Regions from separate parts of the Rhizobium sp. X9 genome, predicted to be linked through region 1. Evidence: predicted binding sites of a transcription regulator. Region 1 holds the regulator's gene; each other region holds the start of a gene.

Region 1 (7,641 bases):
ACGCGCAAGACCCTCGCGGGCCTCTTCCGCCGTGGTGACGAGCGGCGGCAGAAGGCGGATGACATTGTCGCCCGCAGGCACGCCAAGCAGATGTTCGGCGCGCATGGCCTGCAGCAGATCGCCCGAAGGAACCTTCGCCTTGATGCCCAGAAGCAGGCCTTCGCCGCGGATTTCCTCGATCACGTCAGGATAACGATCCTTGAGCGAGGCGAGGCCCTGGCGGAAAACCAACGCGACATCACGGACCTTTTCGAGAAAACCGTCGGCTAGAACGACATCCAGCACGGCATTGCCGACCGCCATGGCCAGCGGATTGCCGCCATAGGTGGTGCCGTGTACGCCCGCCGTCATGCCGGAAGCAGCATCCGCTGTTGCAAGGCATGCGCCGAGCGGGAAACCGCCGCCAATACCCTTGGCGACTGCCATGATATCGGGCGCAACACCGGTCTGCTCATAGGCAAAGAGTTTGCCCGTGCGGCCGACGCCCGTCTGGACCTCATCGAAAATCAGGAGCAGGCCGTGCTCGTCGCACAGACCACGCAGGAGTTGCAGGAATTCCTTGCTGGGCGCGCGGATACCGCCCTCGCCCTGGATGGGCTCGATCAGAAGTGCGGCCGTCTCGGCCGTGATGGCTGCCTTCAGGGCATCGACATCGCCGAACGGCACCTGATCGAAACCTTCGACCTTGGGACCGAAACCTTCGAGATATTTCTGCTGGCCGCCGGCGGCGATCGTCGCAAGCGTGCGGCCATGGAACGCGCCTTCGAACGTGACGATACGGAACTTTTCCGGATGGCCTTTCGAATAGTGATAACGGCGCGCGGTCTTTATTGCACATTCCAGTGCTTCCGCGCCGGAATTGGTGAAGAACACCTTGTCTGCGAAAGTCGCTTCCGTCAGGCGCCTGGCGAGTTTTTCCTGTCCCGGCACTTCATAGAGGTTCGAGACGTGCCAGACCTTCTCGGCCTGCGTCTTGATCGCATCCACAAGGTGCGGATGGGCATGGCCCAGTGAGTTGACGGCGACACCGGCCGCAAAATCGAGATATCGTTCGCCGCTTTCCGTGAACAGCCAGACGCCCTCACCGCGCTCAAAGCGCAGGGGGGCTCTGGAAAACGTATCAAACAATGGCGCGGCGGCTTCGGCCATGGCTGTATCACTCCTTGCGCAGATGCGCTGTCAACGGTTGTCAATAGGCTTCAAGGGTTATCCCTCGCCTGAAAATCAAAAATGCCGCCTCGCGGCGGCAGGGGCACTATTGTCACTTCGTTTGCCGATGTCAACAAAAGTCCGCGTTTCCCGGGCTTCTCAAGCCCTAGTAGGTGGCGGCCGGCGAGCCCCAAGGTGTTGCCTTTCAGACTCAACTCGCCAGCAAGTTGGGGAAAACCGGAAAATCGATTCCAGATGATTCCCCCGACTCTTGCCACGGAGTCTGCGTGGCACTAGGTTAATCGCTAATTACTAGACTGCATTGCGGCGGAACTAGTCACCAAAAATCCGGCGGAAACCACGCTTGCGGCACGCCCGCGAGACGGAGAGGGATTCTGCCGAAAATACACGCGACAAGCGGAGAAGCGGCATGAACTGGACAGACGAGCGAGTCGAAAAACTCAAGAAATTGTGGTCCGAAGGGCTTAGCGCCAGCCAGATAGCAGCGCAGCTGGGCGGTGTCAGCCGCAATGCCGTAATCGGCAAGGTCCATCGTCTCAACCTGCCGGGGCGCGTCAAGGCTGGCGGTCCGGTCACTTCGGCACGTTCCGCGCCCAAGCGCACCGCTGCACCTGCTCCGCGCACGACGACTTTCGCAGGCCGCGTCAACGCAGCCCCGGCGCGGGTTCTCACCCGTTCGAACGCGGCAACGGCGCTGCACGAGGAGATCGACATCGAGACCGCACAGGTTCTCGATTACGTTCCTTCCAAAAACGTTGTCACGCCGATTTCCCGTCGCCTGACGCTGACGGAACTGACCGAGCGCACCTGCAAGTGGCCGGTTGGCGATCCGCTGAAGGACGACTTCCATTTCTGCGGTTGTGAAGCGCTGGAATCTTCGCCCTATTGCAAGTTCCATGCGAAACTCGCCTACCAGCCGGTGAGCGAGCGCCGTAAGGCTTGAGTGTTGCGGCACGCATTTCAACACTCAAAATTACGGGCCTTCGGGCCCGTTTTTTTATGACGAAAAACAGGCCGGCTCCGCGGTCAGCTTGATGACAGCGCGCCGAACCCTTGCCACTCCCTCGTGATTGGGCGTCACCCTTCGATTTTGGTTTCAACTGGCTGCCGATCCTCCGTCAAGACGGAGAATGGCATCGAGTTTTGTGGATGTTGATATAGAAAAAGCCCGAAACCGTTTCCGATTTCGGGCCTGCTTTTTTGCGGCACCATGTTGCCAGCGAAACTATCGGCTCCGCTTCGCTCAGGCTTCCATCGAATATCCGGCACCACGCACGGTGCGGATAACATCCTGCATGTGCGAAAAATTCAGAGCCTTGCGCAGACGGCCGACATGCACATCGACAGTGCGCTCATCGACATAGATATCGTGACCCCAGACGCCATCCAGCAATTGCGAGCGGGAAAACACCCGGCCCGGCGATGTCATCAGGAACTCCAGCAGGCGGAATTCCGTCGGGCCGAGGCGAACTTCGCGGCTTTTGCGGTGAACGCGATGGGTTTCGCGATCGAGTTCGATATCGCCGCATTTCAGCACCGATGACAGAACCTCGGGCCGGGCCCGGCGCAGCATGGCCTTGACGCGGGCCATGAGTTCCGGCGTCGAAAACGGCTTGACGACATAATCATCGGCACCGGTGGCAAGACCGCGAACCCGCTCACTTTCCTCTCCGCGCGCCGTCAGCATGATGATGGGCAGGCGTTCGGTTTCCGGCCGCATTCTCAATCGCCTGCAGAGTTCGATACCGGACACACCGGGCAGCATCCAATCCAGGATGAGAAGATCCGGAATACGCTCCTGCAGCCTGATTTCCGCCTCGTCGCCACGGGGTATCGTGTCGACGTCGTATCCCTCAGCCTCGAGATTGTAACGAAGCAGGACGCTCAACGCTTCCTCGTCTTCCACAACTGCAATCTTGGGCACCATATATTGAACTCCGCAAGCTTCTGCTTGTCTGTTACTCGGTCACCGAACCGAGGGTGTTGGAACTGTCGTCCTTCGGACGCTCGCCCTCCGGCTGGCTGCCGGTGGTCATGTAATAGATCGTCTCGGCAATATTCGTGGCGTGGTCGCCGATGCGCTCGATGTTCTTGGCGCAGAACAGAAGATGCGTGCAGGTGGTGATGTTGCGCGGATCTTCCATCATGTAGGTCAGAAGCTCCCGGAAGAGCGACGTGTACATCGCGTCGATTTCCTCGTCGCGCTCGCGAATGGCATTGGCCTTCTCGGCGGAACGGGTGGAATAGACGTCGAGGACTTCCTTGAGCTGCACCAGCGCCAGCTCCGACAGATGTTCGATGCCGCGGGCGAGCTTGCGCGGCACGCCGGTTCCGGCAACCGCGATGACGCGCTTTGCGGTGTTCTTGCCGAGATCGCCGACGCGTTCCAGATCGGCGGCGATGCGCAGGGTGCCGATGATCTCGCGAAGGTCGGCCGCCACAGGTTGGCGTCTGGCGATGGTGACGATGGCCTTGTCGCCGATTTCGCGTTCGGCATGGTCGAGAATTGTATCGTCGGAAATGACCTTCTGCGCGAGTGCCGCATCGGAATTGACGAGGGCACGCACGGCGTCGCCGCACATCTGCTCGGCAAGACCGCCCATTTCGGCGATGCGGCGCGTCAGAAACTTCAATTCGTCGTCATAGGCGGACAGGATATGCGAATGGGTCGTTGTCTGTGTCACGGTCTAGTCCTCCGGCTTGGCCTGCATGCGCGTACCCGGAAGCGGGCACGGCAGAGGCACCAGTCTTGTTCGGTTTCGAGAAAGCGCCGGCCGGGGATCAGCCGAAGCGGCCCATGATGTAATCCTGCGTGCGCTGGTCGTCCGGATTGGTGAACATCTTGTCCGTTTCATTTTCTTCGACAAGATGACCAAGATGGAACATGGCCGTACGCTGCGAAACACGCGCCGCCTGCTGCATGGAGTGCGTGACGATGACGATCGTGTAGTTGGTGCGCAGTTCGTGGATCAGTTCCTCGACCTTTGCGGTCGCGATCGGATCGAGCGCCGAGCAGGGTTCGTCCATCAGGATGACTTCCGGGCTGACGGCAACCGCGCGCGCGATGCACAGACGCTGCTGCTGACCACCGGAGAGACCCGTGCCGGACTCCAGCAGGCGATCCTTCACCTCGTTCCAGAGACCCGCCTTCTGCAGGCTCTGCTCGACGATCTGGTCCATATCCGCCTTGTTGCGGGCGAGACCATGGATGCGCGGGCCGTAGGCGATGTTTTCATAGATGGTCTTGGGAAACGGGTTCGGCTTCTGGAACACCATGCCGACGCGGGCGCGCAATTCGACGACGTCGATCGCCTGATCGTAGATATCGTCCGTGTCGAGCGTGATCTTGCCGGTGACCCGGCAACCGTCGATCGTGTCGTTCATGCGGTTCAAGGTGCGCAGGAAAGTGGATTTACCGCAACCGGACGGGCCGATAAGCGCAGTCACCGTGTTTTCACGGACGTTGAGGTTCACGTCGTAAAGCGCGCGCTTTTCGCCGTAATAAACCGAAACGTCCTTGCCGATCATCTTGTATGAGACTTCATTCATTTTCTTGTCCAGCGCCTTTTCAACTGCTGCTTCCGACAACATGTTCATTGCTCTAGCTCCCTCTACCAGCGCCGCTCAAAGCGGCGACGCAACAGGATTGCGCCAACATTCATGACGATGAGGAACAGAAGCAGGATGATGATAGCGCCAGATGTCCTCTCGACAAAGGCGCGTTCGGCTTCGTTCGCCCACATGTAAATCTGCACCGGCAGAGCCGTGGACGGATCCATTGGCGTTGTCGGATAATTCGCAACGAATGCCACCATGCCGATCAGAAGCAGCGGCGCCGTTTCGCCCAATGCGTGGGCGAGGCCGATGATGGTGCCGGTCAGAATGCCGGGCATGGCGAGCGGCAGGACGTGGTGGAAGATCGTCTGCATCTTGGATGCGCCCAGACCGAGTGCGGCAGCGCGGATCGACGGCGGCACGGCCTTCAATGCGGCACGGGTCGCGATGATGATCGTCGGCAGCGTCATCAGCGTCAGGACAAGGCCGCCAACCAGAGAGGCGGAGCGCGGAAAGCCCATGAAGTTGATGAAAACGGAAAGGCCGAGCAGACCGTAGACGATCGAAGGAACTGCCGCCAGATTGTTGATGTTCACCTCGATGAGATCCGTCAGGCGGTTCTTAGGGGCAAATTCTTCAAGATAGATGGAGGCTGCGACGCCGATCGGCAGCGACAGCACAAGCACGATCAGCATCATGTAAAAGGAGCCGATCAGCGCCACGCCGACACCCGCCGCTTCCGGACGGCTCGAATTGCCGTTGACGAAGATGCCGGTATTGAAATGCTTGCCGAGCTGGCCGCTTTCGGCGAGCTGGTTCATCCAGCCGAGCTGCTGGTTCGAGATACGGCGGTTGGCTTCATCCACCGTCATGTCCACCTGGCCCTTGAAGGCACTGTCGACATCACCAGACGCCAGAAGCGTGACGGTGCGCGTGGTGCCGATAATGGCCGGATCGGCAACGACGATATCGCGCAGCTGTGTGCGAACGCTGTCCGAGATCATGGTGTTGACGGCGCGAAGACCGGCACGGTCCGTCGGCGCAACGCCAAGAACCTTGGCGACGGCATCGCGAGCGAGGACGGGATAATTGGCCGTCATCAGCTTGGCAGGATTTGCGGCCCGCTCATTCTTCGGATCGATGATCAGTTCGGAAAACTCGACCGGAACGGTGATCATCGTCTGCTGGAAGGCGGTGTAACCCTTGGAGACGACCGACCAGAGCAGCAGGAAGAGGAACAGGAGGCCAAAGGAAATCGCTGCCATGCCATAGGCACGGAAACGGCGTTCGGCGGCGTAGCGGCGCTTGATGCCGATATCACGACGTGCGGCCTTGTTGGTGCCGGCAGCGCCGGCTGCGGGAGAAACGATGTCGGTCATTCATATTGCTCCCGGTATTTGCGCACGATGTAAAGCGCGTAGATATTCAGGCAAAGCGTGATGGCAAAAAGCGTGATGCCCAGCGCGAAGGCAACCAGCGTTTGCGGCGAGGTGAATTCAAGGTCGCCGGTCAGCTGACTGACGATCTTGACCGTTACGGTGGTCATCGGTTCGAAGGGGTTGAGTTGCAGGCGGGCGGCAACGCCGGCCGCGAGAACCACGATCATGGTTTCGCCGATCGCACGCGATGCCGTCATCAGCACGGCGCCGACGATGCCGGGAAGAGCGGCGGGAACGATGACCTTCTTGATGGTTTCAGACCGCGTGGCGCCGAGACCGAGCGAACCGTCACGCAGAGAGCGCGGCACGGCGGTGATGATGTCATCCGACAGCGACGAGACATAGGGGATCAGCATGATGCCCATGACGAAGCCGGCGGTGATGACGCTCTGCGCCTGGATGAAGTTGGCGTAATTACCCGTCGCCAGACCGTTGATCTGCGTGGAAATGTCTCTGAGGAACGGACCAACCGTCGTCAGCGCGAAGAAGCCGTAGACGATGGTGGGAATGCCGGCGAGCACCTCGAGCAGCGGCTTTGCCACGGAGCGAAGGCGTGGCGAGGCGTATTCCGACATGTAGATCGCCGAAAACAGGCCGACCGGGACCGCCACCAGCATGGCGACGAAACCGATGTAAAGCGTGCCGGCGAGCAGCGGGATCAGGCCGAACTGGCCGGACGAGTCCGTTGCACCCGCCGCCGCGAAACGCGGATCCCATACCGTTCCGAAGAAGAACTGGTGTGCCGGAACCATGGTGAAGAACTGGATGGCTTCCGTCAGCATCGACAGGACGATGCCGATGGTCGTCAGAATGGCAATGGAGGAGGCAACGAGCAGGGCCGCGAGAATGACCTTCTCGACCCTGTTGCGCGCCCGGAAGCGCGGAGCGATCGAACGCAGCGCATAAGCTGCACCGCCGAAAGCGGCCAGCAGCACGATTGCGATCATCGCAATACGGCTGGTGGACGTCATCGCGTTCAGCGTCTGGGCGGCATCGACCATGTAGCGCTCGGGATCGCCGGCGATGGCAACGCCCTTCGACGCCAGAAGCGGCCGCACTGTGGCGGCATCCGCATCAACCTGCGCCGTTTCCTCCGCCGTCAGCCGCTGCAGACCTCGGGCGATCGACGTTACCATACCATATGTCAGGCTCTGCTGCGCTTCGGATTGAGCGCGCACATCTTCAGGAAATTCAGCGCGCACGGAAGACGTAATGATCAGCGGGCTGATGACAAGCCAGGCGCAGAGAATGAGCGCCGCGGGCAGCACCGCCCAGACCACCGCGTAGGAACCGTGATAACCGGCACGGGAATGCATGGTGGCGGGGCGCCCGCCAGACAGGGCAACGGCACGGCGGCTGCCGAGCAGATAGCTGCCGATGCCGATCAGCGCCAGTATCAGCAAAAGGATCGATGTGTTCATTAGAGTTCCCTCGGCGTGCCCCAAGAGCACGATGCGATATCGGGCAAATCAAAAAG
Region 2 (7,641 bases), 910 kb from region 1:
CGTCCTTTGCCCTTAGCGCTCGATCGTACCGGTACGACGAATCTTCTTCTGCAGCAGAAGCACGCCGTAAAGCAGCGCCTCCGCCGTGGGGGGACAGCCCGGAACGTAGATATCCACCGGCACGACGCGGTCGCAGCCACGCACGACAGCGTAGGAATAGTGATAATAACCGCCGCCATTGGCACAGGAGCCCATGGAGATGACGTAACGCGGCTCAGGCATCTGGTCATAGACCTTGCGCAGAGCAGGCGCCATCTTGTTGGTCAGCGTGCCGGCGACGATCATCACGTCCGACTGGCGCGGTGAGGCGCGCGGGGCGACACCGAAGCGCTCCATGTCATAACGCGGACCGGACGCCTGCATCAGGCCTTCGACGGCGCAGCAGGCGAGACCGAACTGCATCCACATCAGGGAGCCGGTGCGCGCCCAGGTGATCAGCTCGTCGGTCGAGGTGACGAGGAAGCCCTTGTCGGCCAGCTCGTCATTGATTTCCGTGAAGTAGGCATCGTTGCTGCCAACCGGCTTGCCGGTCGAGGGATCGATGATCCCCTTTGGCTGCGGCGCAACGAGCGTGCTGTTGTTCTGGCTCATGCCCATTCCAGCGCTCCCTTCTTCCACTCATAGATAAAGCCGATGGTGAGGACGAGGAGGAACACCATCATCGACCAGAAACCGAACCAGCCCATCTCGCCGAAAGACACCGCCCAGGGGAACAGGAAGGCGACTTCCAGATCGAAGATGATGAAGAGGATCGACACCAGATAAAAGCGGATATCGAACTTCATGCGGGCATCGTCGAAGGCGTTGAAACCGCACTCGAAAGCAGAGAGCTTTTCCGGGTCTGGCGCCTTGTAGGCGACCGCAAAGGGCGCAATGAGAAGCGCCAGGCCGATGACGAGAGCGATACCGATGAAGATTGCGATCGGAATGTAGGAACTGAGGAGTTCAGTCATGGTCTCTTCCCTGTCCGGCCGGGTGCCGGACCTGCCTTTGGACCGAAAAGTCTCAAGGCGCACAAATATGTTGCAACGCCAAAGTGGTTAGCGCAGCCGCGCTCTCTCTGCAAGAGTTTAGGCACCATTTCAAGACACCTGCCGCATTGATTGGCAACAATATTGCCGGAATTGACGCAAATTTGGGCCACAATTCCGACCTAAGCCCCTCAAATACAATAATAATCGATTGAACGACGCAACCGCAAAAAAGTCACACGAATTTTACGTCAAAATGGCAACGAAGTGACGATCTGCGCCAATCGAAACTTGAGTATAAATGGCAGGAAAAATCGTGCTTGCGAGCGCGGGAATCAGGGTCCGAAATGGCCAATAACGAGCCGCACAAACAGCGCGTCAATTCAGCTTTCAAAGGAGACATTTCAGAAAGAGAAATGGCGCGAGTGACGGGGCTCGAACCCGCGACCTCCGGCGTGACAGGCCGGCACTCTAACCGACTGAGCTACACCCGCGCTCCACAGACATTCATCTGCGTTTTTCCGAGGAACAGGATGGCGCGAGTGACGGGGCTCGAACCCGCGACCTCCGGCGTGACAGGCCGGCACTCTAACCAACTGAGCTACACCCGCTTATCCTGACGGACAGGACCTTGTCCTGCCGTACGAACCAGCCTCGGCTGTTCGTTGAGCGGCTAACTACGGCGTTCGTGCGGGGGTGTCAAGCAGGTTTCACGACAAAAGAATAAGCTTTTTCATTTTGATCGGGAAAAACCTGAAGGCCATTGATAGGCGTTCCGGCAAACGCCTTGTTTTGCGGGCTTTTCCCAACGAAAACAAAAATCTTGTCCACAGCCGCGGGCGTCCGCAGGAAGATTCCCGTGCGTCGTTCGCGCTGGCTGCGGCTTCTGTTTTTGCCAAAAAGCCCGCAGTTCCGCCCTTTTGGCCGTCAGCCATGCACATGGGAAAATACGACCCGGAAAAAAAACAAAAAAACTTCATAAAAGCCCTTGCGGTTTTTTTCCGATCCGAATACATCACGGCCACCGACGCGGCGGACATGATCCGCAAGACGCGAAGGGCGATTAGCTCAGTTGGTAGAGCGCCTCGTTTACACCGAGGATGTCGGGAGTTCGAGTCTCTCATCGCCCACCATTTTCCAAACTCTCCAAATTGCCAGGCAGTTAGACCGGACATTGTTCGGAACACGTTGTTCTTTGCCGCGAATTTCCGGCATTGAGAATTATCCCCTGCCCGCTGCAATCTGGCCTATTGCGGCCGGATTGACGTTCTGGGCGTCGGAATCGCTTTTTTCGATTTCCACCTAATCCAAATCGGCACGGATGTTTCATATTCCGACAATGGATTCTGATCTGTGTGCCACCCTGCAACATACGGGAAAATAAGCAGATTCAGACTTTTTAAAGGGATTTCAGGCAATGTTTTCGAGCCGTTTCATGATGAGCGGCAGAAATAATGGATGAAACCATGGTCGACGCGTTTGTAACACTCGCGCTTATTGCGCTGCCTGTTTATATTTTTTTCCGCTGGGTCCAGCAGGACTCGGAAAAAGACAATACTCCCAAAAGCAAGAATTCCATGGGGCGGTGATCCTTTGCGATCGGTTCGTGGCTTTTGCCTGGCGTCCCCCCCCCGGACAATCCCCCGATGACCGATAGCAAAGTGGCAATGCCGGTTTAACGGCCTGCATTGCGAAACATCGCGCCAGACAGGTACCTCCGTACAAGGGTTGCCTCTGCCGCATAAAAAAGCCGGGCTCATGCCCGGCTTTTCTCATTTTCGATGTCCTTTGGAAGGATCAGTTGATCGCCTTCAGATCGACAGTGAAGAACAGCGTTTCACCGGAAGAATCGTCGACGCCGTCATTGTCGGTGACGGCATAGGCCGTTCCCGCCTTGTCGAAGGTGAAGCCTTCCAGCTTGTCGACGACATAACCATTGGTCTGAGCCTTGAGGTCGGGCAGGAAGTCATGCGCTTCCTGCTTGGCCACCAGCGGCAGCTCCCCGCCGATCTTGCCCGGCTTCAGGTCGGCGCTCGCAACGCGGTAGAGCTTCTTGATCTTGGCCTTCTCGCCGATCTGGTTATCGCGCTCGACGATATAGACATGCTCGCCCTGCGCGGTAATTTCGGAAAGGCCAACCCAGCCTGCCTCGGTCTTGTCGAGCGGGTAACGCACGGCGCCCCATTCCTTGGACTTCGGATTGTAGGAGACGAGCTTGACGAAGCCCTTCTCGTCCGTTCCCCATTCGCGCTGCACGGCCATCCACAGCGTGGCGTCGTCGCCCTTGCCGATCATGGTCACGCCTTCGAAACCGAAGCGGGTGTCACCGGCCAGCAGTTCCTTCGGCAGAGCGATTTCAGCCTTGATCTCGCCCTTGGCGTTGACGTTGTAGAGCGCATGCGGGACGAGCTTGGCGCTATCGCCTTCCGAAGCGAGCCAGAAGCCGCCCTTGCCATCGAGCGTGATGCCTTCGATGTCCAGTTTCTGGGCTGCGATGCCGTCACGCTTGATGCGCAGGACGCTGGTGATGGTGGCAGGCTTCTTCGTCGCATCGATGGTGAAGATCGACGGCTGGTTGCCATAGACCGAGTCGGACACGGCGTAGAGAATGCCGGGCTTCTCGGCATCGCCGACCAGACCCGAAAGAGCGCCCCAGCCGATCGGCGCGCCGTCGACGGTGGCGGAGACGAGCTGCGGATAGGCAGCCGTGCCCTCAGCGCGCTCATAGATCATGACGTGCGAACGGGCACCGCCATCCTCAACCAGATCGACCTCGTTCGCGGTCACGAAAAGATTGCGCGACGGGATGGCGACAGCGCCTTCCGGCGAAATGCCAGACGGCAGAAGCTGCGTCAGTTCCGGCTCTTTTCCGGTGTCCTTGTAGACTGCGACGATGGAGCCACGCTCGGAAAGAACGAAGAAATACTTCTGGTCACCGAATGTCGCCGCTTCCAGGCCTTCCGGCTCGATGCCCTTGGCCTTGGAGCGCTTTTCCGGATAGTGGCCGATGGCCGCGACCGCATGTTCGAGCGAGGAGCCGGCTTCATAGAGGAGCTTGCCGGTCTTGTCGAAGATGGTGAAGCCGCGCGAACCGCCCTGCCAGTCACCTTCGTTGGCGATGACTATGCGGTCATTGTCCAGCCACTTCACGGCGTCGGGCTCGCGCTTGCGGCCTTCCTGCTTGTCAGTGAACTTCAGCTGGCCGTCGGACTTCGTATCGATGCCTTCCAGATCGACCTTGCCGGCGGAGAAATGCGTCTTCACCGTGCCGGTCTTGCCGTCGATGATGACGATGTGGTTGTTTTCCTGCAGCGTGAGCGCGATCTCGCCATTGGCGTTGATCGACACGAATTCCGGCTCCGGATCTTCCGGGGCAATTTCAGCAAGGCCGGTCAGTTCGATCTTCTTCAGCGTCGCACAGTCGGCAACACCGTTTTTCAGGCCAACGGTGACCAGATAACCGGCAGGCATCTGCGGCAGGGCGCCTTCGTTCACCTCTTCGTCGCGCTCGTTTTCGATCGCGATGGCGGCAAAGGTCTTGTCGGGGGAAACGGCAACCGAATCGGGCTGACCGCCGAGATCGCAGCTTGCTTCAATCTTCTTGGTGGCGATATCGACCGTTACCAGCTTGCCGGAGGGCTTGGCGCGGTTTTCCGACGTATTGACGCCGGCCAGAACCTTGACGCCTGCAGCGGCAACCGAGGTCGGCTCGCCTTCAAGCAGCAAAGCGCCGCTGGCCTTGGGAGCCTTGGCGTCCGTGATGTCGATGAAGCCGATGCCGCCAAGCGGGCTGTCCGAATAGATCAGCGTCTTGCCGTCTTCGCTGGCAGTGACGATTTCAGCGGATGTGACGGACTTGGCGTCCTTGTCCGCGGGAAGGTTCTTCGCCACCGGAAACGATGCGATGCGGTTGAATACCGGCTCGGCCACAGCCGGAAAGGCTGCGGATGTGAGCAGAGCAGCGGTCAAAGCCATGTGAGAAAATCGGAACGCCATTGTAATCCCCCTTGGGTCCAGAAACACCCCATGGCTTCTGCGTCAAAGACATGACAGTGGCATGACATTTCATGTTGGAATCAAAAAGCCCGACCATAAAGGCCGGGCTTTCTTGTTTATGCGCACATTCCGCGTATCGGAACGCCGTGTGAACGGATGGGGGCTACACAGGCGCGCTCCCCTACTTTCAATTATCATCCTGCCGGTTGAAAAACTGGGCTGTCCGAAAAGAGCTTTTCGAAGAGCCGCCCGGTTTTCGGGCCGGCATGATGGCGTCAGGGCGTCAAAACATGTTTCCTCGTGAACCTGAAAAGCCGCACGTCCGCCGCCGGGCGTTACGGCTTTCCGGAAACCTTACGAGTTGACAGCGTCCTTCAGGCCCTTGCCTGCGGAAAACTTCGGCACGTTGCGAGCCGGGATATCGACTTCAGCACCCGTGGAAGGGTTACGGCCCTTGGAGGCTTCACGGCGGCTAACGGAGAAGCTGCCGAAGCCAGCGAGACGGATGTCGCCACCGCTCTTCAGTTCGTTCTGTACGGTTTCGAATACGGCATCAACAGCGGAAGCAGCATCTGCCTTCGTGAGACCAGCCTTTTCGGCAACAGCAGAGACGAGCTCGTTCTTGTTCATGTTTCCACCCCTTTCAATGGTTTGAAACGACTCGGAATTAAGCCGGCGCAGAATACGTTTACATCCACGCGCAGCAACCCAAAAGCGCTGGAATCGCCTGAAAAACAAGGGGTCTGCGATTTTTTTCACAAAAAAGGCCGACATTTCTGCCGGCCTTCCACATATTCGTGCCAAATTGGCATCACTTGCGCGGGCCGAAGCGCCGCCTGTGCCTTCCGGCACCTAACGCATTGATTCTATGCATCACCTTTTGCGAAAACCGATTCCGGCCTCCGCGTCGATGCCTTGATCAATGCGCGATCGTCTGACCGCCTTCGTCGACACCCTCAACGGTGGCGATGACAGGCGTTTCGATGCTGCCGTCCCACTCGATGGGCTCCGGCTTGCGAAGCAGCGCGTGTTCGATGACCTCACCCATGCGCGAAACCGGGATGATTTCCATCTCGTTCTTCACATTGTCCGGAATCTCCGCCAGATCCTTGGCGTTCTCTTCCGGGATCAGCACCTTCTTGATGCCGCCGCGAAGTGCTGCAAGCAGCTTTTCCTTCAGGCCGCCAATCGGCAGCACGCGACCACGCAGGGTGATTTCGCCCGTCATCGCCACATCCTTGGAGACCGGAATGCCGGTCATGATCGAGACGATGGCGGTTGCCATGGCAACACCGGCGGACGGTCCGTCCTTCGGGGTTGCCCCTTCCGGAACGTGGACGTGGATGTCGCTCTTGTCGAAACGCGGCGGCTCGATGCCGAAATCCACGGCGCGCGAACGAACATAGGATGCCGCTGCCGAAATGGATTCCTTCATCACTTCCTTGAGGTTGCCGGTCACCGTCATGCGGCCCTTGCCCGGCATCATCACGCCTTCGATGGTGAGCAGCTCACCGCCGACTTCCGTCCAGGCAAGACCGGTGACGACACCGACCTGATCCTCACGCTCGGCCTCGCCGTGGCGGAACCGCGGAACGCCCAGATAATCCGGAACGTTGGCTGCGGTGACTTCCACGGACTTGACCTTGCCCTTGATGATCTCGGTCACGGCCTTTCGTGCGAGCTTCATCAGCTCGCGCTCGAAGCTGCGCACGCCCGCCTCGCGGGTGTATTGCTGGATCACGATCATCAGAGCGTCATCGCTGACCGAGAACTCTTCCGGACGCAGGGCATGTTCCTTGATCGCCTTCGGCAACAGGTGACGCTTGGCGATTTCGCGCTTTTCGTCTTCCGTGTAACCGGCGATGCGGATCACTTCCATACGGTCCATCAGGGGACCCGGAATGTTCAGCGTGTTGGCCGTGGTCACGAACATCACGTCGGACAGGTCGTATTCCACTTCAAGGTAGTGGTCCATGAAGGTGGAGTTCTGTTCCGGATCGAGAACCTCCAGCAGGGCAGACGACGGGTCGCCACGGAAATCCATGCCCATCTTGTCGATTTCGTCGAGCAGGAAGAGCGGGTTCGCCTTCTTGGCCTTCTTCATCGACTGGACGATCTTGCCCGGCATGGAGCCGATATAGGTACGGCGGTGACCGCGGATTTCCGCCTCGTCACGAACGCCACCCAGCGCCATGCGCACGTATTCGCGGCCGGTCGCCTTGGCGATCGACTTGGCGAGCGAGGTCTTGCCGACGCCCGGAGGGCCGACGAGGCACAGGATGGGGCCACGGATCTTGGTGGCGCGCGCCTGCACTGCCAGATACTCGACGATACGCTCCTTGACCTTGTCCAGACCGAAATGATCCTGATCGAGGATGGTCTCGGCGGCGTTGAGGTCGGTCTTGATCTTCGACTTCTTGCCCCATGGCAGACCCAGCAGCCAGTCCAGATAGTTGCGCACGACAGTCGCTTCCGCAGACATCGGGCTCATCTGGCGAAGCTTCTTCATTTCCGCCTCGGCCTTGTCCTTGGCCTCCTTGGAAAGCTTGGTCTTGGCGATGCGCTCTTCCAGTTCGGCCATCTCGTCCCGGCCGTCCTCGCCGTCGCCGAGTTCCTTCTGGATCGCCTTCATCTGTTCGTTCAGATAATATTCGCGCTGCGTCTTCTCCATCTG
Region 3 (7,641 bases), 1.5 Mb from region 1:
TCATCAGGCCGGTCGGTTGATCATCCTCGTCTTCGAGATGCGCGTCATCGAATTCATCGGACATCATCGAGCGGCCCGAAAGCGCAATGCCCATCGTCCTGTCCGCAGCGCCGGGCAGCGCCGCAACCTGCGTGTTCTCGGCGGAACCGCTTTCAATCATTTTCGGCAGGCGCTTCTTGGCCGCGCCGGCGAAAAACGCCGCAAGCGTCACGCCCTTGCCCTCGCCTTCCTGCCCACTTTCGCCAGCCGGCTGTGCGGCAGCCACCGCAGCAAGTTGCTCAGACGCCGTCTGCGGCACGGGAACTGCCTGGCGGTTTTCACTGTGCTGTTCCGCTGGCAGCTGCGCCGCTGCCGGCACCTGAACCGGCGCTGCAACGGGCTGGGGCTGTGCCGCCTGCACCGGTGCCGAATAGACGCTGCTGACGGCGGGGATGATTTTCTGCGATGGCGCGCCGGGCGTGCCAACCGTACCGGATGCGCCCGCCGCCGCAACGGAAGGTGCTGTGGAATAGATGCTGGATGTCCCGGCGGAAATCGCAGTCGGCTGCGTTGTAAGCCCGCCAATATCGGCAGCAGCACCATAACCCTGGGCCGGACCGGCCGCAGCCTGCTGCTGGGCCGGACCTGCTGCGCCGGCCGCCGATGCCACGGCAGGATCGACATAATGCCCCTGCTGCGCGCCCGCCGCCGGAGTGGCGGCGGCCGTCTGCGGCTTCTGCTGTGCGGCAATCTCCGGCTTCTTGTTATTGGCGACCATCTCGTCGTCAGTCATGGCCGAAACGCATCCGGAAAGCCCGAGCAGCGAAACGGCAATGACAAGACGCTGACAGGAAACGCGTCCTTTCGCGCCATCTGCAGCTTTCATGGGTGGCCTCCGTATCTTGCATTTACAACAGCAGCACGGGAACGGAATCGTCTGCTTTCCCCAAAACGGGATTGGCCGTTTCGATTCGCGGACTATGCCTCATCCGATTGTGACAAGGCAAGAGCGCCCGAAACCGCTGCTGTTGGCGGGAAAATCCCTACCAGGAACCGGTATTCTGCATAGATATCCACGGTTCGGCTGGTGCGAGGCTTTCGCCCTTCTGAAGAATTTCGAAGGAAATACCATCGGGGGAACGGACAAAAGCCATGTGACCGTCACGCGGCGGCCGGTTGATCACGACGCCATTTTGCTGAAGCCGCGCACAGAAGTCGTAAATATTGTCGACCTCATAGGCCAGGTGCCCGAAATTGCGGCCACCGGTGTAATCCTCGGTATCCCAATTGTAGGTGAGCTCAAGCGAAGGCGCTTTTTTTTCTCGTGCGGCAGCAATGTCGTCGCGCGCCGCAAGAAACACCAGAGTGAATCGGCCTTTTTCGTTTTCGATTCGGCGTATTTCCTCGAGACCAAGCAGGTCGCAATAGAATTTCATTGATTCGCCAAGGTCTTTGACGCGAACCATTGTGTGCAGATACCGCATTTTCTTCCTCTCCAATACACGGGTCCGGTGCCGTTAAACGCATCATGGCAAGCCCCGGACAAGGACCGCGACATAAAAGCAGCTACGCAAATCAAAAACTAGGGCTTGCGTGGAACCGTTACCAAGATGTTAATCTGGTAAACAGGAATCAGTTGACCGGTGTATGGCGCGTAATCGAGGGGTTGGCAGGATATGGCTGATAGGATGTCATCGAAAACGATAGTCGATGTCGAGGACCTTTCGGGCGATGCCGTGGACCTGGTCGAGATCACCGGCGTCGTGAAATGGTTCGACGTCGCCAAGGGCTTCGGCTTCATCGTGCCCGATAACGGCATTCAGGACGTGCTGCTGCATGTCTCCTGCCTGCGCCGCGACGGATACCAGACCATTCTCGAAGGAACCCGCATCGTCGCCCTCATCCAGCGGCGCGACCGGGGCTTTCAGGCTTTCCGCATCCTGTCGATGGATCAGTCGACTGCCGTTCACCCCTCGCAGCTGCCGCCGGTGCGCACCCATGTGCAGGTCACACCCTCGAGCGGGCTTGAGCGCGCCATCGTCAAGTGGTTCAACCGCACCAAGGGTTTCGGCTTCCTGACGCGTGGCGAAGGAACCGAAGATATTTTCGTGCATATGGAAACGCTGCGTCGTTTCGGCCTGACGGAACTGCGCCCCGGCCAGGTGGTGCTGGTGCGTTATGGTGATGGCGACAAGGGTTTGATGGCGGCGGAAATCCATCCCGACAACCCCGCCCCGATCGGGATGTCCCACTGATGACCGCCTTGTTTCGCACAGTGATGAAGAGCGCCGTTCTGGCGCTTCTTTTTTTCACCTTCGCAGGCGTCGCCCAGGCTCAGCAGCAGAATTTCACATCCGAGCCGCTGACGATCGAAAGCGCCGCCGGGAAAAGCCATGACTTCGTTGCGGAACTTGCCCTCAACAACGCCCAGCGCGAACAGGGGCTGATGTTTCGCAAATCAATGCCGCTTGAAAACGGCATGCTGTTCGATTTTGGCCAGGAGCGGGAGGTGGCAATGTGGATGAGGAATACCCTTATTCCACTCGATATGCTGTTCATCGCCCGGGATGGCCGAATCACCCATATCCACGAAAACGCGGTTCCCCATTCGGAAGCGATCATCAGCTCCCGCGGAGTGGTAAAATTTGTGCTTGAACTGAATGGCGGCACTGCGAAGCGTTATGGCATCAAGCCGGGCGACATGGTGCGCAGTGCTCAGATCGGCAACCAGAAATAACATTGCCGCGTTATGGTGTCTGAAAAAGCCGGACGACGTTTCGCCCGGCTTGCAGAATATCAGTATACCGGCTCGATATGGCTCAAAATCCGGCAATTGGAGATGGAGGCGGCAAGGTTGATGGCAATATCGATCGCCTCGACCGAATCGGCCGTGCCTTCCAGATAGATCACGTCGTTTTCGACGATTGCGGAAATACGCGACTTCTCAAGTCCCGTTTCGAAGGCCAGGGCAGAGGTGATCGCCTGACATACGCCAGCCATGCGGTCTCCGAAGAAGCTTTCCTGAATGCCTGACAAATTGAACATATGCGTTCTCCTTCTTATGGACATTACAACGCGCCAATAGCGGTTTTGTTCATCTCCGGTTCATCATTTCGTTCATCTTCCATTCATCTTGGAAAATTGGAACCCCCTGACCGATCACATTTTAGGTGATCGGGAACCATTTCGTGAGGCGGGCATTTCGCGCATGGGAGAGAGAACAGCCTGAAAGGGACATGAAACAGGGAGGAGAATGACATGCTGATAAACAGAACGGAGCCGTGTCACCACGCCTCGTGGATGAAGCCGGTAGCGATCCATCTGCCACTTTGCGTGGCCGTGGAGATTTACAGCCCTCTGGTGGCGCTGGACATGCTGATGTACCGCTGGCCCGAGGAACATGGCCCGGAATATGAGGAAGCGCGCAGGAACTGCCTCGATGCGATCGCCGGAAAATGCGATATCGAAAAAGCGCGGGAATCGTTTCTCGTCGCAAGCAGTCACGCGCATATCCTGAACATCCACTAAGGTTCGTTAGCTGCGATGATGACTTTGCCCTTCTTCACGAAGGGCTTTTCTTTGCCGCCGGACCGGTGCTGCGGCGCCGTTTCCCGCACCGCGCACCCTGCCCGCCTGCCGATGATGACATGTAACTGTCACTCAAACGTTATAATCGGCAGGAACGAATTCCATGGAATCGATTGGCGCAAATCGCCGAAAGCTTGGGAGTGGAACTGGCCAGCATGGAAACTGTTTTTGCCCTTTGCGCAATTCTGCTCCTCGCCTTCAATCTTCTCGGGATTGTTCTCGCCGGCTGGCGCCTGACAAGACGGGACACGGAAAACGCACTTGTTCGGCAAAAACCGCCGGTCTCGCTGGTAGTGCCGCTGCGTGGCGTGGAAAACTTCACACCGTTGACACTCTCGCGCGCCTTTGAGCTCGACTGGCCGGATTACGAACTGCTGTTCTGCGTTGCCGACGAACTCGATCCCGTGATCGAGGAAGTGCGCAAAGCCAGCGCCGTCTCGCCAGCGGTTTCAGCGCAATTGCTCATCGGTGATGACCGCATCAGCGCCAATCCGAAACTGAACAATTGCGTGAAAGGCTGGCGCGCCGCCCGCCACGAATGGGTCATTCTGGCCGATTCGAACGTGCTGATGCCGCCATCCTATATCGCGACCATGATGTCAGCCTGGCGGCCGGATAGCGGGCTTGTCTGCTCGCCGCCGCTCGGCTCCCGCCCGACGGGCTTCTGGGCCCATGTCGAGTGCGCTTTCCTCAACGGCTCACAGGGCCGCTGGCAATATGCGGCCGAAGCAATCGGCATGGGTTTTGCGCAGGGCAAATCGATGTTGTGGAACAAGCCGTTCCTGGAAGAGCATGGCGGAATTCGCGCGCTTGCCGCTGAAATCGCCGAGGACGCCGCCTCGACGAAGCTGGTCAGAAATGCCGGCCGCAGCGTGCACCTGGTCTCCGCCCCCTTTGAACAGCCGCTCGGCCAGCGTCATGCCGGCGAGATCTGGTCGCGGCAGACCCGCTGGGCGCGACTGCGGCGCGTGACCTTCCCGCAATATTTCGCCCCGGAAATCCTCACCGGCGCGCTGCCCCCGCTCCTCTTCGCGCTCGCCGCCGCCCTTGCCGCGGACGCCGATCTTAGCGTCACCGCCATCGCCGTTCTCACCATCATGTACGGCCCGGAGCTGGCGCTCACAGCACTCAACCGGTGGCCGGTCTCTCTTTATACCCTGCCGGCCATGATCGCGCGCGACGTGATCATGCCCTTTGTCTGGGCGCGCAGCTGGATCGGCAGCGCGGTCGCATGGCGCGGCAATGTCATGACGATCGGCACAGCCGAGAGCACTTTGGCCGGACCATCAGCGGACTGAACGGAAGCTTTTCTTTTAAGGAGGTTACGCCGACAAGCGGATATATTGCTTTAAATGGTCGGAGTGGAGAGATTCGAACTCCCGACCCTCTGGTCCCAAACCAGATGCGCTACCAGACTGCGCTACACTCCGCCGAGGCGATGGCTGGGGAATACACGGTTCACCCAAACTCCGCAACAGGGAAATTCATCTTTGTTCAGCCCATTCTCTCCATCGCTCAAAAGCGCCTTGGCGCCACGGGGCAGCAAAGCGATGGCAAGGGATAATCGTCTTGACTCTCACATGAAGTCGGTCCATTTCAAATTTCAGCGTTCCTGACACGATTTGGTTATTCTATTCAGGTACGTGAAGAGTAATCTGGGGTGTTGCGCCCCACCGCCCAACCGGAGCAGTTTCGACATGTCTGCGAAGATTTACCGCCCTGCAAAAACCGCCATGCAATCCGGCAAGGCGAAAACCAATGTCTGGGTTCTGGAATTCGACGCCGAAGTTCCGCGCAAGATCGATCCGATCATGGGATACACGTCCACCTCCGACATGAAGCAGCAGGTCAAGCTGACATTCGAGACGCAGGAACAGGCCGAAGCCTATGCGCAGCGCAAGGGCATCGAATACCGCGTCATCCAGCCGAAGGAAGCGACCCGCAAGGTGGTTTCCTATACCGACAATTTCCGTTTCAACCGCACCCAGCCCTGGACGCACTGAAACAAGACGACTTTAGACCGGAGCATCCCTGCCCGGCATGACGGCCCCTTAGCTCAACTGGATAGAGCAACTGCCTTCTAAGCAGTAGGTCGCAGGTTCGAGTCCTGCAGGGGTCGCCACCTTCCCTTGAAAAAACTGATGAGAAAGTCTGCTCGGATATCTGGTGATTTCGCGGGTTTGGTTTGTCCCTGTGCTGGTTAATCGGGGCAACTCGCGGCATTTGATTTGGGCATCTTCGATTTTTCCTACTTATAGTGATTTCGCGTCGTAGCGCGAGACCTCGAGCGTGAGGCCTTCAATGACGCCTGTGCGAGGAAAAATGACATACACCCGGAGATCATGTTTGACGCGCCGATGGGATTGCCTGCACTTCGTCAGGTCTACGTCGGCTCGTGAAAACCTGACAAATAGCTTCTGGTTCGCTCACTAGACCAGTGGCCGACCGCGCGAGTCGGCCGCCGGGAAAAACTCGGCGACATAGACTGACTAGCCCTTGGGTGTGGGCCGGGCAAAGCCACACGTTGGCGGGATATGGTCGCCGAGACGCCCACTCCTGAGGAATAATGGGCGATTAGAAACGCATAGACCTCTTTCAGTTCCTAGACGGTCACCAACATTCCATCGCGAACTTCTAGCTCGCCTCGTGTAACGAGGACCTCGATACGCCCGCGAATGATTTCCCTGAGTTGAGCGCTCGTTGCCTTGAAGCCGAGCCCACGAGCAACAGCATTGATTGCCTGCTCCTCCGTACCACCAAGACTTTGATCAATGATTGTCTTGAGGCCATGGTCGATCTCCATAGGGGGAAGCAACTCGAGCCGACGGAGGCTAGGAGAGGATGCCGAGCTGCGATCGCGCAGTCTGATTTCGGAATCGGGTTCAAGAAGAAACTGACCAGATCGAACGACTTCTCTACGGTCGACTAAAAGCTTGATAGCTTGATTAACGTGCGCTTCAATCCGCCCACCCGCACGCTGTAGACCCCACGCGGTCCGAATACGGGTGATGACTTCACCACTGTGAATAGGGCTCTCCGTTTTAACCGCGCTCTTCACCAGCGAACCAATCACTGACAAAGAGGCTTCATGCAGTTCCGACGACGTATTTACGTACAAAGAGGCTTCTTCATAGGGTATGTTGACGTCAACGCCCGACCCCACCTCCTGCAGCCCTATTTCAGTAACGTCCGCTCGATCAATTGTAACGACCTCAACAGGTACAGCACGCTTCCTCGCTGCTGGACCGTTACCTCCCGCAATAGCGTCGGTTTTTGCTCGCTCTATCGTTTCAATAAGCCGTTCGAGTTCCGCCTTAGGTCGCTGGAACCAATCGGAACTCCAGATACGGTGAATATTCCAACCGTGGTCCTCAAGCACCGCCTGACGTAGGCGGTCACGCTCGCGGGCCGATCGCGCGCTGTGATACGACGCACCGTCGCACTCGATTCCCACAAGGTAGCGACCCGGCACCTGATCATCTGCAACCGCCAAATCGATGAAGAACCCGGCGATGCCGACTTGTGGATGGACCTGATAACCCCGGTCCTGAAGTGCCACCATGACCTGCTCTTCAAACACGCTATCCATTCCTCGATCAGCCCGGGCAGCCATTGAGAGCCGTCCCGTACGCGCATAGTGGAGGAACAGCTTGAATGCAAAGACACCTTTGCCCTTGCCGCGCTCGAGATCGATATCCTCGTCCGTAATCGAGGCGTAGACCTCACAGCGCTGCTTTGCACGACTGATGAGCACGTTGAGCCGGCGTTCTCCGCCCTCTGCGCCAAGCGGACCGAAGCGCATACTCATGTAGCCTTGGGCATTCTTCGCGTAAGCCACCGAGATTAGTATGACGTCACGCTCGTCGCCCTGCACGTTTTCGAGGTTCTTGACGAAGAAAGGTTCCGTCGGATGCGAGTGAAAGAAGGGTTCCGTTTCCGGATTGAGACGACGAAGGAGTTCCAGTTGGTCCTGGATTTCTCGACGCTGCTTTATCGAGAATGCGGCTACGCCTAACGAGAGATGTGGCGTCTCGAGCGCATGCCTGATGATAGCTTCGGCAACCACCTTTGCCT
Region 4 (7,641 bases), 1.3 Mb from region 1:
CTTCCGGCCGGGCTGCCTCTTCCTGCTTCTGCATCTCGTCGTGATAGGCGGCCATGTTGCAGGCGCAGCCCGGTGCCTTTGCCGAGGCATTTTTATAGGCAAAGGCGGTTGGCAGGTCCTTGTAGGGTTTTCCGGTTTCGGCAGACACCATGTCGGCGGTTTCCTGATCCGTCATGGAGTGGAAATAAAGCTCCGTCTCTGTTCCCGGACACATTTTCTGGCATTGCTCCGCCTGGGCGCGAAAATCAAGCGGCGAGGCATTGGCGGCAATGGGGAAAAACGAGCCGTCGCAGGTGCGCACGCAGAGGGTTCTAAGCCCACCTTCCCCGGCGGAGCCGGGATAGGGCGAAAGCCCGGCCTGTCCCGGCTGATTTTCCTGCTGGCGAAAGGCATCGGGGTAGCGGGTGACATCGGGAGCCGGCGGCAGCTGTGCTTCCGTTTCAGGGAGGGGGCTGCAGCCATTGGCGTCGAGCGCGGCGAGAATGCGCTGGCGTCTGATGTCGCCGTCGTCGCTGCGCTGCGCTGCCATGGCATCGTCACGGTCGCGGATGATGGCGTCGCGCTCGCTCTGCGCATCGACCAGGGCATCGCCGATCTCGGCGCAGAGCCCGGCATTGGGGCTGCCATAAATGATGACGCTGCCTGACGAGCAGCCGTAACGGCGCAGATCGTTCTTGATCCTGCGGATTTCTATGTTCTGGCGGGTGAGCGCATTGGCATAGCGGCGCACCTCGGCCGTGTTGCCGATGACGCGCGGCGGCTCGCGCAATTGCGCGTAGAGAGTGTCACAGACCTGATCCGCAAAAGCGGCGGCCGGAGCGATGAAGACGAGGGGAAGCAGGAGGCCGATGATGCGGCTTTGGCGCCGGGTCAATTGTTCGATCCGTTCGATGTCCCCGGCCGGTGGCAGGGGCGTTATACTTCACGAAATCCGTGTTTCAGGAAGATAACATAAGCTGTTGCCGCAATGCGGCAACAGCCTGTTCAAAATTGCGTTAATGCGGCCTCTATCACACCGAAGGGTGCGAGGCCTGCACGACGGCAAAGGCCGCCATGTTGACCACGCCGCGCGAGGTGACGCTGGGCGACAGGATATGGGCGGGCAGGGCCGTGCCGAGCAGGATCGGGCCGACATGCAGGCCTTCCGTCAGGGTGCGGGTGACGCCAAGCGTGATGTTGGCGGCATCGAGGTTCGGGAAGACCAAGAGGTTCGCCTCGCCGGTCAGCACGCTGTTGGGCATGGCGCGCTTGCGCAGCGCTTCCGAAAGCGCCGAGCCGCCCTGCATTTCGCCATCGACTTCCAGTTCCGGTGCGGCTTCCTGCACGATCTTCAGGGCGCGGCGCATCTTGCGGGCGCTTTCGGAATCGCGCGAGCCGAAATTGGAATGGCTCGCGAGGGCAATCTTCGGCGTGATGCCGAAGCGGCGGATTTCCTTGGCCGCGAGAATGGCCATTTCAGCCACTTCCTCTGACGTCGGGTCGTAATTGACGAAAGTGTCGGTAAGGAACAGCGCGCCCTGCTGGGTGATGAGCAGGCTGAGGCCCGCAAACGAGCGCACGCCTTCCTGCTTGCCGATGATCTGGTTCACGTCGCGAAGATGTCGGTCGTAGCGGCCTTCGAGGCCGCAGATCAGTGCATCCGCTTCATCGCGCTTGACCGCAAGCGCGCCGATCACCGTTGAGTTGGTACGCACGATGGTACGGGCCGCTTCCGGGTTGATGCCGGCGCGACCGACGAGGGCGAAATAATCATCGACATAGTCGCGATAGCGCGGATCGTCTTCCGGATTGACCACGGCGAAATCCGCATGCGGGCGGATGCGCAGGCCGAAGCGCTTCAGGCGCGTTTCGATGATCTGCGGACGGCCGATGAGGATCGGAATGCCGGTGCCTTCTTCCAGCAGCACCTGGGCGGCGCGCAGCACGCGCTCGTCTTCGCCTTCGGCAAAGATGATGCGCTTCTTTTCGGCGGCCTTGGCAGCGTTGAAGACCGGCTTCATGATGAAGCCGGAGCGCCAGACGAAACGGTTCAGCTGGTCGAGATAGGCTTCGAAATCGGTGATCGGCCGGGCGGCGACGCCGCTTGCCGCAGCCGCGCGGGCAACCGCCGGGGCGATGCGCAGGATGAGGCGCGGATCGAAAGGCGACGGGATGAGGTAGTTCGGGCCGAAAATCGGCGTTTCACCGCTATAGGCTTTTGCCGCGACTTCGGAAACTTCCTCACGGGCAAGCTCGGCGATGGCCTGCACGGCGGCCATCTTCATTTCCTCGTTGATCGTGGTTGCGCCGCAATCCAGCGCGCCGCGGAAGATATAGGGGAAGCAGAGAACGTTGTTGACCTGGTTCGGGAAATCCGAACGGCCGGTGCAGATCATCGCATCCGGCCGGGCCGCACGCGCCGCCTCCGGCATGATTTCCGGGTTGGGGTTGGCAAGCGCGAGGATCAGCGGGTTTTCCGCCATGCGCTCCAGCAGTTCCGGCTTCAGGACGCCGGCGGCGGAAAGGCCGAGGAAGACATCGGCGCCATCGATCGTTTCGGAAAGGACGCGCTTGTCGGTCTTCTGGGCGTAAACTTCCTTCCACTCGTCCATCAGCGTGTTGCGGCCGTCATAAACGAGGCCTTCAATGTCGTGGACCCAGATGTTTTCTTTCTTCGCGCCCATGGCGACGAGAAGGTTGAGGCAGGCAAGGGCTGCCGCACCTGCACCCGAGGCGACGATCTTGACGCTCGAGAGCGATTTTCCGGCCAGTTCCAGCGCATTGGTGACGGCGGCGGCGACGATGATCGCCGTGCCGTGCTGGTCATCGTGGAAGACGGGGATGTTCATCTTTTCGCGCAGCTGGCGTTCCACCTCGAAACATTCCGGCGCCTTGATGTCCTCAAGGTTGATGCCGCCGAAGGTGGGTTCCAGCGCCGCGATGGTGGAGACCATGTCATTGATGCCGGGTGCGTCGATCTCGATGTCGAAGACGTCGATGCCGGCGAATTTCTTGAAGAGGACGGCCTTGCCTTCCATGACCGGCTTGGAGGCAAGCGGGCCGATATTGCCAAGACCAAGCACCGCGGTGCCGTTGGAAATGACCGCGACAAGATTGGCGCGGGCGGTGTATTCCGCCGCCATCTCAGGATTTTCATGGATGGCGAGGCAGGGGGCGGCAACGCCCGGCGAATAGGCGAGCGCCAGGTCACGCTGGTTGCCGAGCGGTTTGGTGGCCTGGATTTCCAGCTTTCCGGGACGCGGATAGCGGTGGAAAAAGAGCGCCTGTTCCTCGATGTCGGCCTTTGCCGTGTTGGCGGGCGTATTGTTCTTATCGTGAGAGGTCATTCTTCCACCGTCATATCTGGTTTCATTCCGGCCCCCTGAATACAACAAACTTCCCCGTGGTACAGCCGTTATTTGCCGCGCATTCATGCAAATACAGGCATGACTTATTCGCGTTTTCGTGAAGCCATTCGTCATATTTCATATAAAATCCGACGTCTGTCATGTTGCTGAAACACGAGTCTGGTTCTGAGAGGTAAGAAAGCCGCAGGGACGCAACCGAACAGGGGGATGAAATCCGTGGCCGGTCAAATCGAAACCAGACAGTTCAGAACGCTTTTCATTTCGGATGTCCATCTTGGGTCCAAGGCGGCCAAGACGGATTATCTGCTCGACTTCCTGAAATATCACGAGGCCGAGACGATCATTCTGGTCGGCGACATCGTCGATGGCTGGCGCCTGCGCCGCAGCTGGTACTGGCCGCAGGGCTGCAACGACGTGGTGCAAAAAATCCTGCGCAAGGCCCGCAAGGGCACGCGCATCGTTTATATTCCTGGCAACCACGACGAATTCCTGCGGGAATTTCCGGGCATGCATTTCGGCGGCATCGAAGTGGCCGAGCGCATGATCCACGAGGCTGCCGACGGCAAGAAATATCTGGTCATCCATGGCGACGAGTTCGACGTGGTGGTGCGCAATGCCCGCCTTCTCGCCTATCTCGGAGACTGGGCCTATGACGCGGCGATTGCGATCAACATCGCCATTGCCGCCGTGCGCCGCCGCATCGGCCTGCCTTACTGGTCGTTCTCGGCCTGGGCGAAGCTTCAGGTGAAGCACGCCGTCAACTTCATCGGCGAATTCCAGCGCGTGGTCGCCGACGAGGCACGCCGCAACAATGTCGACGGCGTCATCTGTGGGCACATTCACCATGCGGTGATGGAAGACATGGACGGCATCCGCTACATCAACACCGGCGACTGGGTGGAAAGCTGCACGGCAATCGCCGAGAACGCCGATGGCAGCTTCGAGCTGATCACCTGGATGCAGACAAGCGACGTTACCGCCGAACAGACATCGGATGAGATGGAGCCGGTGGATATTCCGGGGCTGATCGGGAAGCATGCGGCCTGATTGAGGCATGCCAACCTCTGCCGCGACGGTGCGTTTCACAGGGATGTGCTGGCTGGGTAATGCGGGCGACGGCGATGGTGTGACCTCGCGGGTGTTGCCTACATGCTCCGAATAACTTGCTACGCCATCCTCAGGCTTGACCCGAGGATCCACAACCCGGAGCGATGGATCCTCGGGTCAAGCCCGAGGATGACAACGGAGAGGTTTAGAATCGCCGTTTGCTTTTCGTGAAAGCGAGCGCGGATGGAATGACGGCGCGCAGTCTCGTCATTCTTAGCGCGCGAGAGCCTTGGCCCGCGCGAGAGCGGCGCCCTCAATTTCCAGCAGGCCGGATAAATCAGCGACCCTTTAGAGACATGCCTCAGCTCATTCATGCGAGGCGAGTGCGTGCCCCTTGTGTCTTCTCCCCGCCGGGGAGAAGGTCGCGGCAGCGGGATGAGGGGGGCGAGGGTAGAGATATTCGGAGAGCTTGCCCCCTCATCTGACCCTTCGGGCCATCTTCTCCCCGGCGGGGAGAAGAAACCAGCGGTGATATCGCACCTTGTTTCTCCGCCTTCAATAGCCGGGGCTTACCCCCACAATTCCGGCCGTGCGGGATAAACCAGCGAACCCTCATAAACCAGACCGGGCTCACGGTCCTCAGCCAGCAGCAGCGGCCCGTCGAGATCGGCAAAGGCTGTATCCTGCGCCGCCAGCACCGCAGGCGCCATGCCGAGCGAGGTGCCGAGCATGCAGCCGACCATGATGGTGAAACCGAGGCGCTCCGCTTCCGCCTTCATGACGAGCGCTTCGGTCAGCCCGCCGGTCTTGTCGAGCTTGATGTTGATCGCATCGTAACGGTCGCGCAGGCCTGCGAGGTCGCGGGTGGAATGCACGCTTTCGTCGGCGCAGATCAGCACCGGATGGTCAATGCGGGCGAGGATGGCGTCCTTGCCGGCGGGAAGCGGCTGTTCGATCAGCGATATCTTCAGTTCCGCCGCAAGCCTCAGATAATATTCGATATTATAATCATTCCAGCCCTCATTGGCGTCGATGATGATGCGCGCTTGCGGGGCTGCGGCACGCACGGCGCGCAGGCGCGCTTCGTCGTCCGCCGTGCCGGTCTTGATCTTCAGCAGCGGGCGGCCTGCATTTTCCGCCGTTTTCGCGGCCATGGTCTCGGGGTCGGCCAGCGAGATGGTGTAGGCGGTGACGAGCGGTTCTGCAGCCCGTCCGAGGATGCGCTCGGCAGCGCTTTTACCGCTGATCTTGGCTTCGAGATCCCACAGCGCGCAATCGACGGCATTGCGGGCGGCGCCCGGTTGCATCGCCTGCTGGAGTTCCTGCCGCGTCAGGCCGTCGGCGATCTGCTCCGCAATAGCCTCGATATCGGCAATGACGCCGTCGATGCTTTCACCATAACGCGGATAGGGCACACATTCGCCATGGCCGGTGAAGGAACCATCGCGGATGGAGCACGTTACGACATCCGCATGCGTGCGGGTGCCGCGCGAAATGGTGAAGCTGCCGGCGACGGGGAAGCGTTGTGTTGTGGCTTGCAGGTAACGGGGCATGTTTTTTCACTTCCGATTGGGCGACAAAAGACACATGACGCCAAATTTATCACGAATTGTCGGCCGTCACTGTGGCTTGCCGGAGACCGAAACGTTATGAAACCTTTAAGAATCTCGTGACGGCTGCACTCGCTCGGAGCATTATGCAAGAACAGGACACACGGCAACAGGCGAACCCGGCCGCAATCACCGAGGACGACAGCGTCTCCGGCGGCGGCTCGCGCTATGTCATGACCGGCTCCTGGCGCAACAGCAATCTTTCCGGCATTTTCGAGAGCCTCGACAGGATTGAAAAAAGCAAACCTGCCGGCCCCGTGGACATCGATCTTTCCTCCGTGGAGGCCATCGACACGACAGGCGCGTGGATTATCCAGCGTCTGCGCAGGGACCTTGAGGCAAACGGCGCAACCGTTACGCTGACCGGCAACGACCGGATCGAAGACGTCATCGGCCAATTGCCTGACAAGGCGGAGATGGAGGCCGAGCCCGTCGCCAGGCCGGGGCTGGTGGAGCGTATTTTCGCGCCGATCGGCCAGGCCGTGGTTCAGAACGGCGCGGATTTCCTCGCCGGCATGTATATTCTCGGCTCCGCCGTGCGCGGCGCGCAGATGAAGCTCGGGCGCGGCCGTGGCGTCTCGCCGGCGGCGATCGTCAACCAGATCGACCATATGGGCGTGCGCGCCGTGCCGATCATCATGCTGATGTCGTTCCTGATTGGCGCGATCATTGCCCAGCAGGGCGCGTTCCAGCTCAGATATTTCGGTGCGGAAGTCTTCGTCGTCGATCTGGTCGGCATTCTGCAATTGCGCGAAATCGGCGTTCTGCTGACCGCGATCATGATCGCCGGCCGGTCCGGAAGCGCGATCACGGCGGAAATCGGCTCGATGAAGATGCGCGAGGAGATCGACGCGCTGAAGGTGATCGGTCTCAACCCTGTCGGTGTACTGGTGTTTCCGCGTCTTGTGGCGCTCACCATCGCGCTGCCGCTTTTGACCATTCTTGCCAATTTTGCAGCGCTTTTCGGTGCGGCCATCGTGGCGCTGCTCTATTCCGGCATCACTTTCGAAGTGTTCCTGTCGCGCCTGCACGGCGCTGTCGAGGAATCAACCATTGCCGCCGGCATGATCAAGGCGCCGTTCATGGCGCTCATCATCGGCATCGTTGCGGCGGTGGAGGGCATGAAGGTGGGCGGTTCGGCGGAATCGCTTGGCCAGCACGTCACCTCCTCGGTGGTGAAGTCGATCTTCGTCGTCATTCTGGTGGATGGTCTTTTCGCCATCTTCTACGCAGCCATCGATTTTTAAGGAGGGCGCGTTGGAAACCCTGGACCAGAAACCGCATGAGACCAAAACCGGAAAGGACGGCCGCGAGGTGGTGCTTTCCGTCGAGGGCGTGACCGTCGGTTTCAACGGTCGGAATGTGCTCGAAGACCTCGATCTGGATGTTTATCGCGGCGAAATCCTGGGCTTCATCGGCCCATCCGGGGCGGGCAAATCCGTCTTGATGCGTGCGATTTTGCGGCTCCTGCCGCGGCAGGCGGGTGCGATCCGCATTCTCGGCAAGGATTACGACAAGGCGAGTGAAGACGACCGCATGATGCTCGACCAGCGTCTTGGCGTGCTGTTCCAGCAGGGGGCGCTGTTTTCCGGCCTGACGGTGAAGGAAAACATCCAGCTGCCGATGCGCGAATATCT

What was found. The regulator PhoB, encoded in region 1, activates phosphate uptake and scavenging genes when phosphate is short. The targets are predictions, from matches to a motif close to TGTCATNNANCTGTCAT.
Region 2: a site for PhoB is predicted at 5,018-5,034, ahead of JZY08_RS04995 (esterase-like activity of phytase family protein). Genes of this name have one in related genera too.
Region 3: a site for PhoB is predicted at 3,623-3,639, ahead of JZY08_RS07945 (ceramide glucosyltransferase). Genes of this name have one in related genera too.
Region 4: a site for PhoB is predicted at 3,484-3,500, ahead of JZY08_RS07195 (UDP-2,3-diacylglucosamine diphosphatase). Genes of this name have one in related genera too.

Annotation. Positions count from the first base shown of each region.
Region 1 is NZ_CP071311.1:109,634-117,274, reverse strand. It holds gene JZY08_RS00540 (aspartate aminotransferase family protein) at 1-1,149, opposite strand, end outside; gene JZY08_RS00535 (GcrA family cell cycle regulator) at 1,580-2,113, shown strand; gene phoB (phosphate regulon transcriptional regulator PhoB) at 2,414-3,097, opposite strand; gene phoU (phosphate signaling complex protein PhoU) at 3,129-3,854, opposite strand; gene pstB (phosphate ABC transporter ATP-binding protein PstB) at 3,952-4,767, opposite strand; gene pstA (phosphate ABC transporter permease PstA) at 4,782-6,104, opposite strand; gene pstC (phosphate ABC transporter permease subunit PstC) at 6,101-7,585, opposite strand.
Region 2 is NZ_CP071311.1:1,020,480-1,028,120, reverse strand. It holds gene JZY08_RS05025 (NADH-quinone oxidoreductase subunit B family protein) at 13-597, opposite strand; gene JZY08_RS05020 (NADH-quinone oxidoreductase subunit A) at 588-953, opposite strand; tRNA gene JZY08_RS05015 (tRNA-Asp) at 1,389-1,465, opposite strand; tRNA gene JZY08_RS05010 (tRNA-Asp) at 1,506-1,582, opposite strand; gene JZY08_RS05005 (hypothetical protein) at 1,682-1,987, opposite strand; tRNA gene JZY08_RS05000 (tRNA-Val) at 2,029-2,104, shown strand; gene JZY08_RS27745 (hypothetical protein) at 2,426-2,560, shown strand; gene JZY08_RS04995 (esterase-like activity of phytase family protein) at 2,769-4,967, opposite strand; gene hupB (DNA-binding protein HupB) at 5,322-5,597, opposite strand; gene lon (endopeptidase La) at 5,887-7,641, opposite strand, start outside.
Region 3 is NZ_CP071311.1:1,614,976-1,622,616, forward strand. It holds gene JZY08_RS07915 (YcbK family protein) at 1-865, opposite strand, end outside; gene JZY08_RS07920 (VOC family protein) at 1,023-1,463, opposite strand; gene JZY08_RS07925 (cold-shock protein) at 1,656-2,234, shown strand; gene JZY08_RS07930 (DUF192 domain-containing protein) at 2,234-2,716, shown strand; gene JZY08_RS07935 (BON domain-containing protein) at 2,776-3,024, opposite strand; gene JZY08_RS07940 (DUF982 domain-containing protein) at 3,238-3,507, shown strand; gene JZY08_RS07945 (ceramide glucosyltransferase) at 3,723-4,865, shown strand; tRNA gene JZY08_RS07950 (tRNA-Pro) at 4,921-4,997, opposite strand; gene JZY08_RS07955 (ETC complex I subunit) at 5,265-5,570, shown strand; tRNA gene JZY08_RS07960 (tRNA-Arg) at 5,613-5,689, shown strand; gene JZY08_RS07965 (DUF3320 domain-containing protein) at 6,170-7,641, opposite strand, start outside.
Region 4 is NZ_CP071311.1:1,457,796-1,465,436, reverse strand. It holds gene JZY08_RS07205 (DUF2865 domain-containing protein) at 1-874, opposite strand, end outside; gene JZY08_RS07200 (NADP-dependent malic enzyme) at 1,011-3,326, opposite strand; gene JZY08_RS07195 (UDP-2,3-diacylglucosamine diphosphatase) at 3,555-4,394, shown strand; gene dgcA (N-acetyl-D-Glu racemase DgcA) at 4,964-5,947, opposite strand; gene JZY08_RS07185 (ABC transporter permease) at 6,091-7,251, shown strand; gene JZY08_RS07180 (ABC transporter ATP-binding protein) at 7,262-7,641, shown strand, end outside.